One region of the Pseudoalteromonas sp. M58 genome, then DNA from elsewhere that is predicted to be linked to it. Evidence: predicted binding sites of a transcription regulator. Region 1 holds the regulator's gene; each other region holds the start of a gene.
The links. Region 1 encodes sigma-54, which starts transcription at its own class of promoters, with help from an activator protein. Its sites were predicted from a motif close to GTTGGCACGNNNNTNGNNT; they were not measured.
Positions count from the first base shown of each region.

Region 1 (4,219 bases):
TGACTTGCTAGGTAGTCTTTTACTGGTTGGTCCAGCCCTGTAAGTGGCTTAAGCTCAGGCTCCCAATGTGGGTTTGGTAAAAAGCGGGCATCAAATACGTAATCTGCTTCTTTAGGGATGCCGTGTTTAAAACCAAATGACTCAAAGGTAATGATCAGTTGTTTATCTTTTTTTCCGAGTATTTTTTCACGAATAGACTCAGCAAGCTGATGCACACTTAAATCTGTGGTATCAATCATATAATCAGCACGGTTAATCAATACATCAAGTAGTTGTTTTTCTTTTTTTATGGCTAAATCAAGCGGCAAAGAATCAATAGATAAAGGGTGGAGACGTCGCGTTTCTGAAAAACGTTTTATTAATGTTTGATCGTCACTGTCTAAATAAAATACCGTTGGTTTAGTAAAACCAGGTAAATATTCAATGATTTCATTAAACTGCTGTTGCTCTTTAGGTAGGTTACGTACATCAACACTCACGGCAATTTTATTATAACTGTCGGAAACACTGCGCACTAATGATGGTAATAAATTAAGAGGAATATTGTCTACACAATAATAACCTAAGTCTTCCACAACGCGTAACGCCACAGATTTACCTGACCCTGAACGACCGCTTATAATTATTAATTCCATTTATCACCTTTCTTTATTACTACGATTGACTGACGATAACCTGATACAGTTCGCTATCCGATTTGGCGGCGCGTAACTGTTTACAAAATTCTTTATCATTGAGCTTATCAGCAATCGTGGCTAGCGTCTTCAAATGCTGCTGATTATCGCCATCGGGAACAATTAACGCGACAAAAATGTCAACCGGTCGGTTATCAATCGCATCAAAATTAATAGCTGTTTCGCTCACTAAAATCAAAGCTAGGGGCTCTTGAGCACCACTCATGCGACCATGTGGAATAGCAATGCCTCGACCAATGCCTGTACTTCCTAGCTTTTCTCTTGCAGTTAATGCATTAAGAATATCTTGTTGTGTTAAATAGGGCAGCTTATTGTGAGCCAATTCACTGATAAATTCTAAAATTCTTTTTTTACTATTAAAAAGGACCGCAGCTTTACTGCAGTCCTGACAGATAAGTGAGCTTAGTTTCATAGTGTTAGTGTCGAGCAAGTTTCTCTTTGTGTTTAATTACTTGACGATCTAGCTTGTCAATGAGCGAGTCTATAGCGGCATACATATCTTGATGCTCAGTAGAGGCAAAAATCTCAGCGCCACTAACATGAACGGTTGCTTCAGCTTTTTGGTTTAGTTTTTCTACATCGAGAATAACGTGCACATTCGTTATGTGATCAGTGTGCCTCTGTAACTTCGAAAATTTACTATTTACGTAGTCTCTAAGCGAGTCGGTAATATCTACATGGCGACCAGTTAAATTCAGTTGCATAAACATTTTCCTCTTTGTTGTACGCCTTAAATCAAACTTTTACGTTGATTAGACGGGGGAATAGCTAGAGATTCGCGATATTTTGCAATGGTTCTCCTCGCTACTTTAATTCCTTGCTCTGCCAATATATCTGCAATTTTACTATCACTCAATGGTTTAGCTGAGTTTTCTGCAGCGATTAATTTTTTAATTAATGCACGTATTGCTGTTGATGAACATTCGCCACCATTTTCAGTACTTACATGGCTTGAAAAGAAATATTTAAGCTCAAAAATGCCACGTGGTGTATGCATGTATTTTTGCGTAGTAACACGCGATATAGTCGACTCATGCATTTCCACCATTTCAGCCACATCGTTAAGCACCATAGGCTTCATAGCCTCAGGACCGTGTTCAAAAAAGGCCTGTTGCTGCTGCACAATACAGTTGGTTACTTTAAGTAGCGTGTCATTTCTACTTTCTAAGCTTTTTATAAACCATTTAGCCTCTTGTAAGTGCGAGCGAATAAACTGGCTATCACCACTTGATTTAACCGTACGCGACATAGCTGCATATTGGCTATTTACTCTGATCTTAGGCATGCTATCTGGGTTTAATTCAACTACCCAACGACCTTTAACTTTTTTAACCGACACATCAGGAATAACGTATTCAGACTCTTCTCTGACAATAGTGTCTGCCGGTTTTGGGCTGAGCGTATGAATCAACGTCATGATTTCTTTTAGCTCATCTTCTTTAAGCTTTGTTTTTTTCATTAACGTGCGATAGTCACGTGCAGCAAGTAAATCAATATGATCGGTTAAGATCATTTTTGTTTCGTTTAAAAAAGGTGTGTCTTTATCAAATTGATTTAGCTGAATACACAAGCACTCTTGTAAACTACGCGCGGCTATTCCCACTGGATCAAATAGTTGAATACGCTTTAGTACCGCTTCTATTTCGTCAAGTTCAACTTCATCTTCGCCGTCGTTTTCTTGGTTAAAGCTTTCTAATATTTCTTCACAGCTAAGGGTTAGAATCCCTGAGTCGTCTACAGCTTCTACAATTGCAATAGCTATCGCTTCATCGGTAGGACTAAACGGCGTCAGTTGAAGTTGCCACATTAAATACTCATGCAGCGTTTCAGTCGAAGAGCCTTGATAAATAGATTCATCTTCTGGCATTGGGCCCGATGAAGAGGCAGGCGCAGCGCTCATATATTCATCCCAAGTAACATCCATAGCCATATCATCGCTAATAGTGTCTTTGGTCATTGCTTCGCCGCTATCTTGCTCATACTCGCTAGGTTTATCGTCAGCTGAGGCACTTAGCGTTATGTCATCGTTATCGGCTTTTTGTTCGTTTTTACCTGCAGTGTCTTCGCTGTAATCGTGTTCTTCAACTTCAAGCAAGGGGTTGCTATCGAGCGCTTCTTGAATTTCTTGCTGGAGATCCAATGTACTGAGTTGCAATAAGCGAATTGCTTGTTGCAACTGTGGAGTCATTGTAAGTTGCTGGCCCATGCGCAGCTGTAATGATTGCCTCATGTATCTCTAACAATCCTTTTAAATTATTATAATTAATATTAGCAGATGCTTAGTGTAATAACACACATATTAGAGCTTGAACTGCTCGCCTAAATAAACATCGCGTACTGTTTTATCGTTTAATACATATTCTGGAGTGCCTGATGCAATTAACTCTCCATGAGAAACTATGTAGGCTTTTTCACAAACATCAAGAGTTTCGCGTACGTTGTGATCTGTGATAAGTACGCCAATTCCTCGGTTTTTAAGATGCTCTATAATCTTTTTAATATCTAATACTGAGATAGGATCAACCCCCGCAAAGGGTTCGTCTAAAAGGATAAATTTAGGGTTTGCTGCTAACGCGCGAGCAATTTCAACGCGGCGACGTTCACCACCTGATAAAGCCATACCTTGACTATCGCGGATATGCTGAATGCTAAATTCATCAAGTAAATTATTTAAGGTATCTTCGCGTTGTTGTTTATTTAATTCTTTACGTGTTTCTAAGATAGCCATTAAGTTTTGATAAACAGTCAGCTTTCTAAAAATAGACGACTCTTGCGGTAAATAACCAATCCCTAAACGCGCTCGGCTGTGCATCGGTAATAAAGTAATATCTTTATCATCAATTGATATTTTGCCTTTATCGCTAGGGACAAGGCCTACAATCATATAAAAGGTGGTGGTTTTACCTGCACCATTAGGGCCAAGTAACCCCACAATACTGCCAGCTTCAACCTCTAGGCCAACGTTTTTTACAACTTCACGACCTTTATAGCTTTTAGCTAATAGCTCTGCTTTTAATGTGCTCATGGTTGGCCTTTATCATCTTCTTTTTTATTTTCAACAGGCACTAAAATAGTGTGTACACGGTCTGTTGAGTTTTCGTCTTTTTCTGCGCTAATTAACTGCTGCTCGATATCGTAAGTGATACTTTTAGCTGTTATTTGTTGACCTGCTTGAGCAATGCTTGCATCGCCGATTAAGGTTAAAAAACGCAGCGACACATCGTAACGCACTTCATTAGCACTGGCGCTCATTATGGTGCCATCAGCTTGGGTTTCTTCAAAATATGCAGGGCTGCCTGTGGCAATTAATAACTGTTTGTTATCGCCTAGCTCATCGCGTTTATGCACTTCTAAACGGTCAGCTGTGATACGGCGATTACCATGAATAATTTCAACATTTTTCTCAAAAATGCCTACGTTTTCTTTTAATTGACCTTCTTGCTTATCTGCACTAATTGAAATTTGATTAGCAGCGGGGGCTTCAGCAGGTTCAGCGCCATTACTGTTAAAAGCAATTAATAGTG
Region 1 is NZ_CP152390.1:426,450-430,668, forward strand. Features, by position in the region: gene rapZ (RNase adapter RapZ) at 1-635, opposite strand, end outside; gene ptsN (PTS IIA-like nitrogen regulatory protein PtsN) at 655-1,107, opposite strand; gene hpf (ribosome hibernation promoting factor) at 1,112-1,399, opposite strand; gene AAGD16_RS01975 (RNA polymerase factor sigma-54) at 1,426-2,925, opposite strand; gene lptB (LPS export ABC transporter ATP-binding protein) at 2,995-3,720, opposite strand; gene lptA (lipopolysaccharide transport periplasmic protein LptA) at 3,717-4,219, opposite strand, start outside.

Region 2 (4,219 bases), 1.1 Mb from region 1:
GACACCAGCCGTTAAAAAGCTACAAACAAATATATAGATAAAAAAGTGCCGCGCTAAGTAGTGGTAACAAAGCATAAATACAAAGTAGCTTAATAATACTGGAATAAACGCACTTATTAGTAATTTTACCGCAATCAGCTCGAATGCTATTTGTCCAAAAGCAGTTAGCAGGGCTGTTGCTAATACACAACTTAAAATAGCCAGACGCCAGCCTAAAATCAGCGTAACAGCAGTAATGCCCAGTATATGAAGATCAAGACCAGGTAAAATACCGGCTTTTATACGCCATAGTAAAGCGAGCACCAGCGCGCAGGCAAACACACCGGTTTGCCTTGCTGGCGTATTAAATAAATTGGCGTATGTTGATTTATTAACACTTAAAAAGCCAATAACAATAACACCAATCCACAGTAATGCCTGTAATTGCACGCTTAGCATAATCGTTAATTAAACTCAGACCAAATAGGGGCATGATCTGAAGGCTTGTCGATAGCACGTAATTCGTAATCTATACCGGTGTCGATACAGCGAGCTGCTAAGTCATGCGTTGCCAGAACCACATCAATCCTTAGTCCACGATTATCAACAAAACCCTTAGAGCGGTAGTCAAACCATGAGTATTGATCGTTAGTTTCTGGGTTTTGCTCCCTAAAGGTGTCTTTAAAGCCCCAGTTTAATAACGTTGCTAGCCATTCACGCTCAACGGGTTGAAATGAACATTTTCCGGTTTTTAACCAGCGTTTTGCGTTTACCTCACCAATACCAATATCTAAATCGGTTGGAGAGATATTAATATCGCCCATTACAATTACATCTTGATCAGGCGTGTAATGACTATTTAGGTGAGTCATTAAGTCTTGATAAAATTGACGTTTATAAGGGAATTTAGTTTCGTGGTTGATATTATCGCCTTGCGGGAAGTAGCCATTCATGACATGTAGGTCACGGCCATTTTCTTGCTCTACGGTAACGCTGATCATTCGCTTTTGCGACTCATCTGTGTCGGTGGAAAAGCCTTTTAATACCGACTTAGGCTCTTTTTTGCATAACATTGCCACACCGTAATGCGCTTTTTGTCCATGAAAATAAACGTGGTAACCCATTTTTTGTACATCGTCTAGCGGAAATGCTTCATCGTGCACTTTTATCTCTTGAAGACCAATAATATCTGGCTGGTGTTTATCAATAATAGCTTGTAACTGATGTAGGCGAGCACGCAGACCATTGATATTAAAAGAAATCACTTTCATAAAGTTTACCTTCAAATTTATTTTCATTGTTAGCCAAATTGTATCAGTATTTGGAGCGACATAACATGATTGAAACGAGAAAATAGCTGCACAAATGTTGATCAATTTTTGCTTAATGTTTAAACATTGTAAATGCAATATTAAATAATAAAATAAATAAAATATTCAATTGATATGTTAAAAGTTGTCTATATAATGCGCAAAAATCGTTTGTTTAACTCGTTCAAATAGGACCACCTGATGAAAACTCAATTACTTTTAGCCGCCTCTCTTTTTGTTTCTGTAACTGCTACTGCGCAAAGCAATACGTATTACAGCCAAGACAACAAATTAGAGTCTAATTTATGTGTTGTAAGCGCCAATGAGGGGTTTTCGGCTGCTCGTAAAATGGCAGCAAAGCACGGTGTATATTTATCGCGTTATTCAAAAAGTATCCTATGTAACGGTCAAGACATCCGTGACATTGCAAAAAAAGAAGCAGCAACGCAATCAGTTGTGTCTAAAGTAGAAGTATTTGCAAAAGATTCACACCAAGAAACACAGTTATGTATGACTGCATTAAAGCAAGGCCTACAACCAGTACGTAAGCAAATTGGTAACTTAAATTCATTAAAGTGTAATGGCCAAAGCGTTACTGATTTTGTTAAGCGTTACCAAAACGCTGCAATCTAAATTACCGTATTAGATATAAATAGCTCGGTTCTTACCGAGCTTTTTTTTTTGCAAAAATTACCAGAGTAGCTTGCAAAAATTGCATTATTAAATATCGTAATAGAAGTTGCTCTTGGTTAATTGTTTGATTTTAATGGTTTATTTTTTTGGCATCGTATTTGTATTACTAGATTTGAAATTTATTAATACAAGGATACGTCTGATGAAAAAATTAACGATAGCTTCTACTGTTTTAGCCGCATTGAGTTTAGCCGCTTGTTCTTCAAATCAAGGTTTAGAAAAAATCGACAGTGATTTTGCAAGCTTAGATAACGACAGCGATGGCTTTATTTCTAAAACAGAAGCCGACGATGATAGTATTTGGCAGCACTTTTCAAATATAGATACAAATATGGATAATCAAATAAGCCGTAATGAATATGATGCTTATATGCAGCTAAATGCTGGGAAAGTTGCTACAGATAGTGAAGTGAGTGAGTCTGCATTTAAGGCTGATATTGCGAAGTTTGATAAAATAGAAAATGACTTTAAAAGCTTAGATAATGATAGCAACGGCTTTATTTCAGTTTCTGAAGCTGACGATGATGATATTTCAAATCATTTTGGTTACATGGACAGCAATAAAGATAAACGAGTAAGTAAAAAAGAGTTTAATAGCTATATCCAAAAACATGGTGATTCTGTTGCAGAGGACGATGCACTTGAGCAATTTAAAAATAGCTAAATTACATTATTAAATACACTTGATACCAAGCCAGTGTTTTTCACTGGCTTTTTTATACCTATAAAATGTTATTTTATTAATATGTTTTCCTAGTTTGCCGTTGTTCTGTCATAATAGATGGCTGTGTGTTTTTATTAACTTTAGAGTGATTATGGTTGGTCGGCGAATTAGTGATGAACAATTAATTGAAATCATTGAAGCGGCGATTTTTGTGGCAGGCAAGCCCGTATCAAAACGTCATCTTAAGGACACGGTTTTAAACGACTTAGCAATTTCTATGGCGCGCATTAATGATGCTGTAGAGGCCATTCAAGTTCACTATCAGACGCGTGGAATACGTTTAGTTGAGGTAGGCAGTGGCTATCGTTTTCAAGCGTGCAGTAGTTTAAGCCCATGGTTGAGTAATTTATGGCAAGAACGTGCCCCTAAATACTCTAGAGCTTTACTCGAAACCCTGTCGTTAATTGCATACAAGCAACCCATTACCCGTGGTGAAATTGAGCAAGTGCGGGGTGTAGCAACTGGCTCAAATATTATTAAAACTCTGCTTGAAAGAGAGTGGATTAAAGTAGTTGGGCATAAAGAAGTACCCGGTAAACCGGCACTTTATGCAACGACTAAACAATTTTTAGATTATTTTTCGATAACGGGACTTCATGATTTACCCGCATTGCCAGAGCAACAGCAAAGTAAAATTACCCAGTTATTAAGTGATCCTTCTGTGAGAGAACCATCCGAATGAGTATACAAGGTGAAAAGTTACAAAAAGTCCTAGCCCGTGCAGGTGTAGGCTCACGCCGTGAAATGGAAAAATACATTGATGCAAATCGTGTGAGTGTAAATGGTAAAGTAGCTAAGTTAGGCGACAGGGTTGAAGAAACCGATTTAATTCGTGTTGACGGCCATACCGTTAAAATAGAAGAAAAAGCAGACAGAATTTGTCGTGTAATTATGTATAACAAACCAGAGGGTGAGTTAAGTACGCGTAAAGACCCTGAAGGCCGTAGAACCGTTTTTGACCGCTTACCTCGTATTGATGGCGATCGCTGGATAGCAGTAGGCCGATTAGACGTGAATACCTCAGGCCTAATGCTGTTTACCAATGACGGTGAATTGGCAAACCGCTTAATGCACCCAAGCTATGAAGTTGAACGCGAATATTCAGCACGTGTATTTGGTGAAGTCACTGACGAAACAATGAAAAACTTACTGCGTGGCGTAGAACTTGAAGATGGCCCCGCAAAGTTCACTGGTATCAAGCCTATGGGCGGTGAAGGTATTAATCGTTGGTATAATGTAACGCTTAATGAAGGTCGTAACCGTGAAGTGCGTCGTTTATGGCAATCACAAGATGTGGAAGTATCACGTCTTATTCGTATTCGTTACGGTAAATTAGAGCTTGATAAGCGTGTACCGCAAGGTGGCTGGATTGAGTATGATTTAGATACGGTTAACTATTTACGTAAAACAGTAAAGCTTGGCAAAGAAACACAAACTAAGCTGTCGGTTATTCCTGAAAAGCGTAAAGACAAGCGCGCTAAAATAAACCAAATTCGCAAGGCGGTTAAAAAGC
Region 2 is NZ_CP152390.1:1,483,026-1,487,244, forward strand. Features, by position in the region: gene AAGD16_RS06835 (energy-coupling factor ABC transporter permease) at 1-438, opposite strand, end outside; gene xthA (exodeoxyribonuclease III) at 444-1,250, opposite strand; gene AAGD16_RS06845 (hypothetical protein) at 1,491-1,922, shown strand; gene AAGD16_RS06850 (EF-hand domain-containing protein) at 2,125-2,646, shown strand; gene scpB (SMC-Scp complex subunit ScpB) at 2,798-3,388, shown strand; gene rluB (23S rRNA pseudouridine(2605) synthase RluB) at 3,385-4,219, shown strand, end outside.
Region 2: the regulator sigma-54 is predicted to act here: its motif matches at 2,068-2,086, upstream of AAGD16_RS06850 (EF-hand domain-containing protein).

Region 3 (4,219 bases), 1.4 Mb from region 1:
TTCAGGCTCTAGGTAAGAGAGAACAATTGTTTGAATTTGTGGATGCTCATTACGAATAATGTTAGCCACCTGTTTAGAGTCCATCCATTTTAATGAATCAAGACCTTTAGCGCCTGAGCCCATCACTATTTGGTCTATCAAGCTGGCGGCTTTATCTTCACCTAATGCGGCTGTAAGTGCTTTTTTGATGAAGTCTTCAGACTGAAAACCAATCGTACTAAAGCTTTGAATTTGTTCAATAAACAAATTATGAACCGCGCTAATTTTAGCTTGCGACAAATCATCGATTGCCGCCATGGCCATACCGACCTTTTGCACTTGTTTTGGCTCTAAGTGCTTGAGGATTTGCGCTGCATCTTCTTCAGTTAAGCTCAGCAATAATATTGCCGCTTTATCTACACCATCAAGTTTATCAACATCAAACGCTTGAGGTAGTTGTTTTTGTTCTTGATCAGTCATCTTCTGTTAACCACGCTTTCACTACTTGTGATGATAGTTCTGGTTCATTGGCTACAAGGGCACGAACCGCTTTGAGTAAGTCTTCGTCGCCGTGTAGGTCTGGTAAGCGTAGTGTACCATCGCTTGAGAAGCCAACAGAAGCAGAATCAAAGTCATTATTTAGCATATCTAATGTGCTGTCACCAAGATCAACACCTGAACTAAGAGAATCTTCATCGTATTCTTCAAGTGTATTATCTGGGTAGATTAAGCGTTTAAGCATAGGTTTAACGACAGCTAAAATCAGTACAATAATAACCAGTGCACCTAATACTAAGCGCATCATTTTCATAAACCAATCTTGTTCCCATAAAGGCAACTCAAAATCAAGCGCTGAGTCTTCACGAACAAATGGTACGGTCACTACTTCAAGTGCATCGCCACGTTGCATATCAAAGCCTACGCCACCTTGTAACAAGCGACGAATATTTGACAGGGCTTCAACCGAGCGTGGCGTCATAGTTGTTTCACCATTTTCACCCACCGTAGGCAGGTAATCAACCGCAACAGAGACGCTTATTCTGCGGATCACTCCAGTTTGCTGACGCTTATGTGAAATAGTGGTATCGAGTTCATAGTTACGAGTGGCTTCTTTGTGAGTTCTACTCGGTGAGGTTCCAGTGCCTGCACCGCCCGCCATCGCATCTTCAGGAATAGTTGAGTTAACTGGTGGCTGATTAGTCAGCGCGCCTGGAATACCAACCGCTAGGCCACCAATATTATTTTCTTCAAAGGTCGTTTCACTTCTTACCGCAGGTAAATCTGGGTTGTAACGTTTTTGTGTTTCTTCTACCGCACTAAAGTCCATACTTAAATCTACTTGTGCGGTGTAATTACCTAATCCAACCACGGGGATCAAAATACTGTCGATTTTTTCTAGGTATTCTTGCTCACGTTTACGTTCTATATCGTATTCTTTACGTGAGCGTGCAGCTAAAGAGGTTTGCGAGCCTGAATTTAATAAACGACCATTTTGATCGGTCACAGTAACGCGCGAAGGCTCAAGCCCTTGTACCGCTGAAGCTATCATATCAACAACCGAGTCAACTTCTTCGCCATCTAGAGAGCGACCGCGTTTAAGAGTAAGTACAACAGTTGCAGAGGGTTTTTTCTCTCTACGGGCAAACACATTTTCTTTGGGAATCGCTAACAATACTTTGGCGCGAGTAACATTATTTAGCTCTTCTATAGTACGGGCAAGTTGTTGCTCACGGCCATGTTTAAGGCGCTCACGCTCTAAACGTTGGCTTACCCCAAACCCCATGTCTTGCATAATAATGTCGCTACCTGATGTAGGCCCTTGATCTAAACCTTCACGGGTCATCAATAACTTGATATTTTGATATTCAGTTTCATCCACCGAGACCACATTGCCATCAAGTTGGTAGTCAATTTTTTGTGCATCTAAAAAGTCGAGTGTTTCTATTAACTCTTCAGTTTGCATTTTACCTAAAGGGCGCATATCTGGCTGACGAGCCCAAATAATAACGAAAATAGCAATGGCTAAACAAATAGCTAATGCAACAATCAGGGTAATTTGACGTAAAACATCAACACCGCCAAGGGCACTGAAATAGCCTGATTTTTGCTCTTGTTGATCTTCGTTTTCACTTTGCTCCATCATGCCATCAGCAAGTGCCAGATCTGTAGATTGATTAGATTGCGCCACAATAATTCTCCACTACCTAGTTAAACAGGCATGTTCATAATTTCTTTATAAGACTCAACAAGCTTATTACGAACCTGTACCGTAGCTTCAAATGCCACAGAAGACTTTTGCGAAGCAATCATAGCCTCGGCAAGTGATACGCTTCTGTCGCCATTCTCTACCGCTTTTACTTTTTGCCCTGTGTCTTGCTGAAGTTCATGCACTGTATTAAGGGCATTACTCAACATGTCACCAAACTGTGCTGTAGAGGTTGATTGCACTTGCGTTGGCAAGTTATTAACTTGATTACTACGTGTGGCCTCCGCAGCCATTGATTGCATTTCTTGAAATAAAGCACTGTTTTGAATTTTCATAATTGTCTCTGATAATGCAGTAAACTCTTAAAGAGAATAAAGCACAAAACATGCCAAAAATTAAAACCAATTAAAACAACGCTTTAAGTAAAATAATTAAGCAGTCAGAGTTTTGACAGCCCTAAATTCAAGTGATTGAACTTAGGGCTTATGGGGGTTATGCTGGGAGGGAAATACCTAAATCACGCATTTGTGCTAATTTGTAGCGTAAAGTACGCGGGCTAATACCTAAGGTTTCGGCGACCTCTTTACGTTTTCCTTGGCAGCGTGCCAAGGTTTCTAAAATAATACGATGTTCTTTATCTTTAAGCTCATCTTTGTAACTACCAGTATCGACGGCTAACAAATCATTTTTTTGCTCATCTGCAGGCGCTGCTTTTTCATCATAATAAGCGTTACTGAGACTACTTTTTACAGGTTCAATGTCAGCTTTAGTTTCTGCCACAAAATGCGTTGGGGCTAGATTTTCGATAAAAATAGCATGCTCATCAATACTATTTCCACTGCGTAAAATTAATGCTCGCTGGATAACGTTATCTAGTTCGCGTACGTTACCGGGCCAGCTATGGCTAAGCAGTTTTTGCTCTGCACTGCTATCTAAATACGCCATTGGCTCTTTGCTTTTACTTAAGTGACGTTCAATCAAATGTTTAGCCAGCACAATAATGTCCCCTGGGCGCTCACACAGTGGTCGCCACAGCAGTGGGAAAACATTGAGTCGATAGTATAAATCTTCACGGAACTGGTTATCAGCAACCGCTTCTTTTAACTCTCGGTTACTTGTGGCAAGCACACGTACATCTAGTGCAATGGTTTTACGACCACCTAAACGCTCAACTTCACGCTCTTGAAGTACACGTAACAGCTTGGCTTGCAGGCCTAAATCCATTTCGGTGATTTCATCAAGTAAAATAGTACCGCCCTGTGCTTGTTCAAACTTACCAGGGCAAGCTTGAATAGCACCGGTAAACGCGCCTTTCTCATAACCAAATAAAGTGGCTTCGAGCATATTTTCAGGAATAGCAGCACAGTTAATCGCAACAAACGGTTCATTACAGCGTTTTGATTTGTCATGAATATAACGCGCCAGTACTTCTTTACCAGAGCCACTTGGCCCAAGCACCATCACACTGGCATCTGATCGAGCAACTTTATTAGCAAGTTCGAGTAATTGAATACTACTAGGGTCGGCGACAATGGGCCCGTCTGTTTCTTTTTCTTTTTCTGGTAAGTAACGACTCACCATATTCAATAGCACTTCTGGTGCAAATGGCTTAGCCATATAATCAATCGCGCCTAAACGCATAGCCTCTACAGCATCATCAATAGTGGCATAGGCCGTCATCATTAGTACGGGTAAATCAGGGTAATTTAATTTAATACTACGTAATAAATCCAAGCCGCTCATTGCGCCCATTTGTACATCACTGACCACCAATGAAAATACTTCTTTTTTTAGTAGCACCATGGCTTGCTCGGCACTATTGGCGGCCATACAGGCTATACCTGACATTTCAAGCGTATCAATTAATGCTTCACGAAGTCCGGCGTCATCTTCTACAACTAAAATAGTGTTACTCATTGTGACTCCCCTAATTTAGATGTGACACTAATAGGTAGCAACATACTAAAAATTGCTCCCCCTTGTGGATTGTTGTTTGCTTCAACACGTCCCTGATGTGCACTGGCCACTGAACTT
Region 3 is NZ_CP152390.1:2,416,922-2,421,140, forward strand. Features, by position in the region: gene fliG (flagellar motor switch protein FliG) at 1-459, opposite strand, end outside; gene fliF (flagellar basal-body MS-ring/collar protein FliF) at 452-2,167, opposite strand; gene fliE (flagellar hook-basal body complex protein FliE) at 2,188-2,520, opposite strand; gene AAGD16_RS11230 (sigma-54 dependent transcriptional regulator) at 2,678-4,102, opposite strand; gene AAGD16_RS11235 (sensor histidine kinase) at 4,099-4,219, opposite strand, start outside.
Region 3: the regulator sigma-54 is predicted to act here: its motif matches at 2,560-2,578, upstream of fliE (flagellar hook-basal body complex protein FliE).

Region 4 (4,219 bases), 1.4 Mb from region 1:
CACAATATGTACCAAAATTATTTCATAATAATATCAACAATTTAAATAGTTAAAATACGTGCCGTAAAAATGACGCGCTAAGGAATAAGCATGAATAAAGAGACTCAGTGCCGCTGCCCATGGTTAGATACCTCAAAGCCCGACTACGTGGATTACCATGACCATGAATGGGGCGTACCTGTGTATGACGATCACCTACTTTTTGAGTTTTTAACGTTAGAATCGGCACAAGCAGGATTAAGTTGGTACACCATATTAAAAAAGCGCGCTAATTATAAAAACGCCTTTGCAAACTTTGACGTAAATAAAGTAGCGGCCTTTACTGAGCAGGACCTAGAAAAATTAATGCAAAATGAGGGAATTGTTCGCAATCGCTTAAAAATAGCCGCAACAATTAATAATGCAAAGTGCTTCATTGCTATTCAAAAAGAGTTTGGCAGCTTTAGTGATTACCAGTGGCGGTTTGTTGGCAATAAACCTCAGGTAAACGATTTAGAGACGCTTGCGGATTACCCTGCAGTTACTGAAGCATCAACGTTATTTGCAAAAGATTTAAAAAAGCGCGGTTTTAAGTTTTTAGGCCCAACCACAGTGTATGCCTACATGCAGGCCTGTGGAATGGTTAACGATCATAGTAATAATTGCTTTAGAAAAGAAGAAGTTAAAAAGCTAGGCTAGGTGGGGGTTACGGGTTACGGGTTACGAGACGCGGGGTTAACCCGCTGACAAGTATAGCGCCGAGTTTGCATTAAACGCGGTGTTTAGTTTTTCTAACCTAAAACCTAAAATATAACACCTGCACTTTGCTCTTAATCCCTAGACAAGTTATATTTTTTCATTTTTTCGACCAGTGTGGTTCGCCTTACACCTAGCACTTCAGCAGCACGGGCAACAACGTAATCAAAGCGCTCTAATGCCTGGGTGATTAAGTTAATTTCAAGCTCAGCTAAGTACTCTTTGAGCTCAATACCTTCATCGGGCAATAAACCAGGTGCAGCCTGAACAAAATCATCTTCTAGATCTATTTCATCTTCGCTAAATCCGCCACTAAAAATATCATTAAAGGCATCACGCTCCATCAGCTCTTCTGGGTACTGTGGCTCATAGGCTTCAACTTCAATGTAGCGGTATTTATTGGGTAAATCAGGAACATCCACCACCTTATCTGGAAACATAATAACCATTCGTTCAACAAGGTTCGCCAGCTCACGAATATTACCCGGCCAAGAATGTTCTTTTAAACTATCAATAGCACGCTCTGTAAACTTAGCCGTAGTACCGCTTTGTTCATTTACACGGCGCATAAGCTCTTTAAGTAGCAAAGGGATGTCTTCCGCACGTTGAGCAAGAGATGGGCTCTCAATAGGAAAAACATTTAAGCGGTAATATAAATCCTCTCGGAATGAACCTTTTTCAATCATGTTTTCAAGGTCACGGTGGGTTGCAGCAATAACACGTACATCGGCTTGAATCGCTTTGGTACCGCCAACGCGCTCATAGCTACGCTCTTGTAGTACTCGCAATAGCTTAACCTGCATTTGCAGTGGCATATCCCCTATTTCATCTAAAAATAGCGTGCCACCTTGCGCTAACTCAAAACGGCCTTTTCGTGCTGAAATAGCCCCAGTAAACGCGCCTTTTTCATGACCAAATAGTTCACTTTCTAATAGCTCAGCAGGAATAGCCCCACAGTTTACCGGAACAAAAGGGCCTTTATTACGTTTAGAAAGCAAATGCACGTTACGGGCGACCACTTCTTTACCTGTGCCCGACTCACCCAAAATAAGTACATTGGCATCGGTTTTTGCAACCTGCGTGATTAAAAAGCGTAAATCTTTTACCGCTTTGGTTTCACCAACAAGACCATCAAAGGTGCTTTTCTCTTTATTATTTTTATGTTCATGCGGCAACATGCGCTGATATTGCTGACAGTCGTGTAACAGCTGTGTGGTTATTTCATGAGTAAATGGCTCACATATCAACCCCACAACATTAGCCAAACTCAACAAAGGTTTAAGCGTTTCACCAATGAGTAAAAAAGGAAATGTTGGGTATCGTTTAATTAAACTTTCGTGATCTAAAGACTGCAAAGCACCTAATACCACAATACATTCTTTGTTTTGATAGTGGCTGCATGCCTGTTCAAAGTCAGCTTCTGTTTGCAACTGTACCGCCTCACCAATAAAAGTAAGCGATGCGTATAATCCAATAGAGCGATTGTTATTATTATCTAAAATTAAGATCATCTTTAGCGAGCCATTTATTTCACTAATTTATTTTATTAATCAAATTGTAAGCCAGTTGGGTTTGGATGCAAGCAATAGCGGCGATTTTTTGACATTAACGCCAAAAAACAGACACTGGCCGCACAAAGTCAATACTTTATAACTATTAATTGCCTGGGTAGTTTTAGTGACATACATACTTAGGATGAATTAAACGACATATAATGCGATTTTCAATGATACGATTTCACACAGAAAAAACTCATAAAAACTGCTATTATTATTTAAAGGTGCGACTGTTTTTGCCGATAAAGTAATAGTCAAACTTATGTTGGAACTAAACTTGCTTAGAGTTCTGAACATGTAATTAAAATTTGAGGAATTACCTATGGCTCATGCATCAATCAATAAATACCGTCAAATAACAGTTAGCAGTGTTAAAGAAATGACGCCTTACGACCAAGTTAAACTGGTATTTGTTAATATTGTTGGCAAGCTCTCTGCTGCAAAAGGATTTATTGAACGTAAAGAGTTAGAAAAAAAAGGCAACGCAATCTCTGATTGTATTGTGCTACTTGGTGCGTTGCAGCAAGTGTTAAATTTTGAAGACAATAATGAAGTATCAACTAACTTAGACTCTTTGTACGATTACTGTCAGCGTTGCTTATTAACTGCAAACCTTGAAAACAACATTGATAAAATTGATGAAGTAATTACCTTAATTAAAGAGATTAAGTCAGGCTGGGAAGCAATTCCATTCGAACAAAGAGAACCACAACTGTAATGACTTTGAAGCAGGTTACGAGCTCACAAATTACTGATAGTAAGACCAGAGACTACTGCAATGAGCTGGTTAGTTTGATTACTGACTCTCAGGATTGGGATATTGAGCAAGCACTGAATATTCATAGCCGGTTAGACAGTTACATGAATGAATCTTTAAAGCATGACGACGGTTTTTATTCTGAATCTGAGCTTGAGTTTTTAATCGCATTTGTGGCACAGCTTTCAACACTATTTGATAGCGAAAAACAAAAGCTAGCGATAGAAATTATAAAGAAACAAAAAAGCAAAGGCGCGGTGAATAAGTATAAATCTAATATTTAAAAATATTATTTACTTTAGCTCCCCCCTATTTTATTCCCCTTTACAGAGTGATTAAGCAGATTTTTCACTCTGTATTTTTATTTCCTCAAACCTCACTATAAAACAACACAGTTAGTTACTAACAATCGAACAAACATAAAAAAACCTGACTCATAAGCCAGGCTTTATTTGCTAAACAAGGTTAATTGTTTAGCTAGACTTTTTAACCACACCAGGTAGGTTAGCTAATTGCTGTTGCAAGTAACTCCCTGTCGAGTTTAGGTTAGCAACGAGCAAATCCATTGCGTTGTACTGGCTATATAATCGCTCTTCATATTTAGCCATACGGGTATTAAACTTTTCTACGTCAGTTTCTAGTTTAGAAATTTGTGATTCGCGACCTTCTATACGAGAGCTAATAATACCATCAGAGGCCGTATAACCTTTAATAACAGTATCTAACTGGCCAACAAAACCATCACCGTCATTTTCGCCAACAAAAAACGTTTGGATAGCTTGTGGATCACTTTCTACCGCAGCTTTAAGTGCATCAGAATCAATACTTAACTTACCTGAGCGCTCAGTTCTAATACCAAAGTTAGCTAAAAAGTCGGTATTACCATTACCCGTGCTAAATTCAGATGTTAACATCGAGCGTACTTGGTTTACTGAACCTCTAAGTAATGAATCACCCGCAAGTGCACCAACGCCCTCTTCAGCGCTAGATCGACCTAACTGATTTGATAAATCAATAAACGCATTAAACTTTTCTACAAACGATTTTAATCCAGCCGCAATATTGTTATTGTTTTCTGTTATCGTTGCTTTACTTAAATCATCATCTGCGTTGTGCGTTTTTTTGGCATTAATGGTGACACCCTCAATGACATCTTTAAACTCATTTGTAC
Region 4 is NZ_CP152390.1:2,422,172-2,426,390, forward strand. Features, by position in the region: gene AAGD16_RS11240 (DNA-3-methyladenine glycosylase I) at 91-678, shown strand; gene AAGD16_RS11245 (sigma-54 dependent transcriptional regulator) at 810-2,246, opposite strand; gene fliS (flagellar export chaperone FliS) at 2,614-3,009, shown strand; gene AAGD16_RS11255 (hypothetical protein) at 3,084-3,332, shown strand; gene fliD (flagellar filament capping protein FliD) at 3,522-4,219, opposite strand, start outside.
Region 4: the regulator sigma-54 is predicted to act here: its motif matches at 2,556-2,574, upstream of fliS (flagellar export chaperone FliS).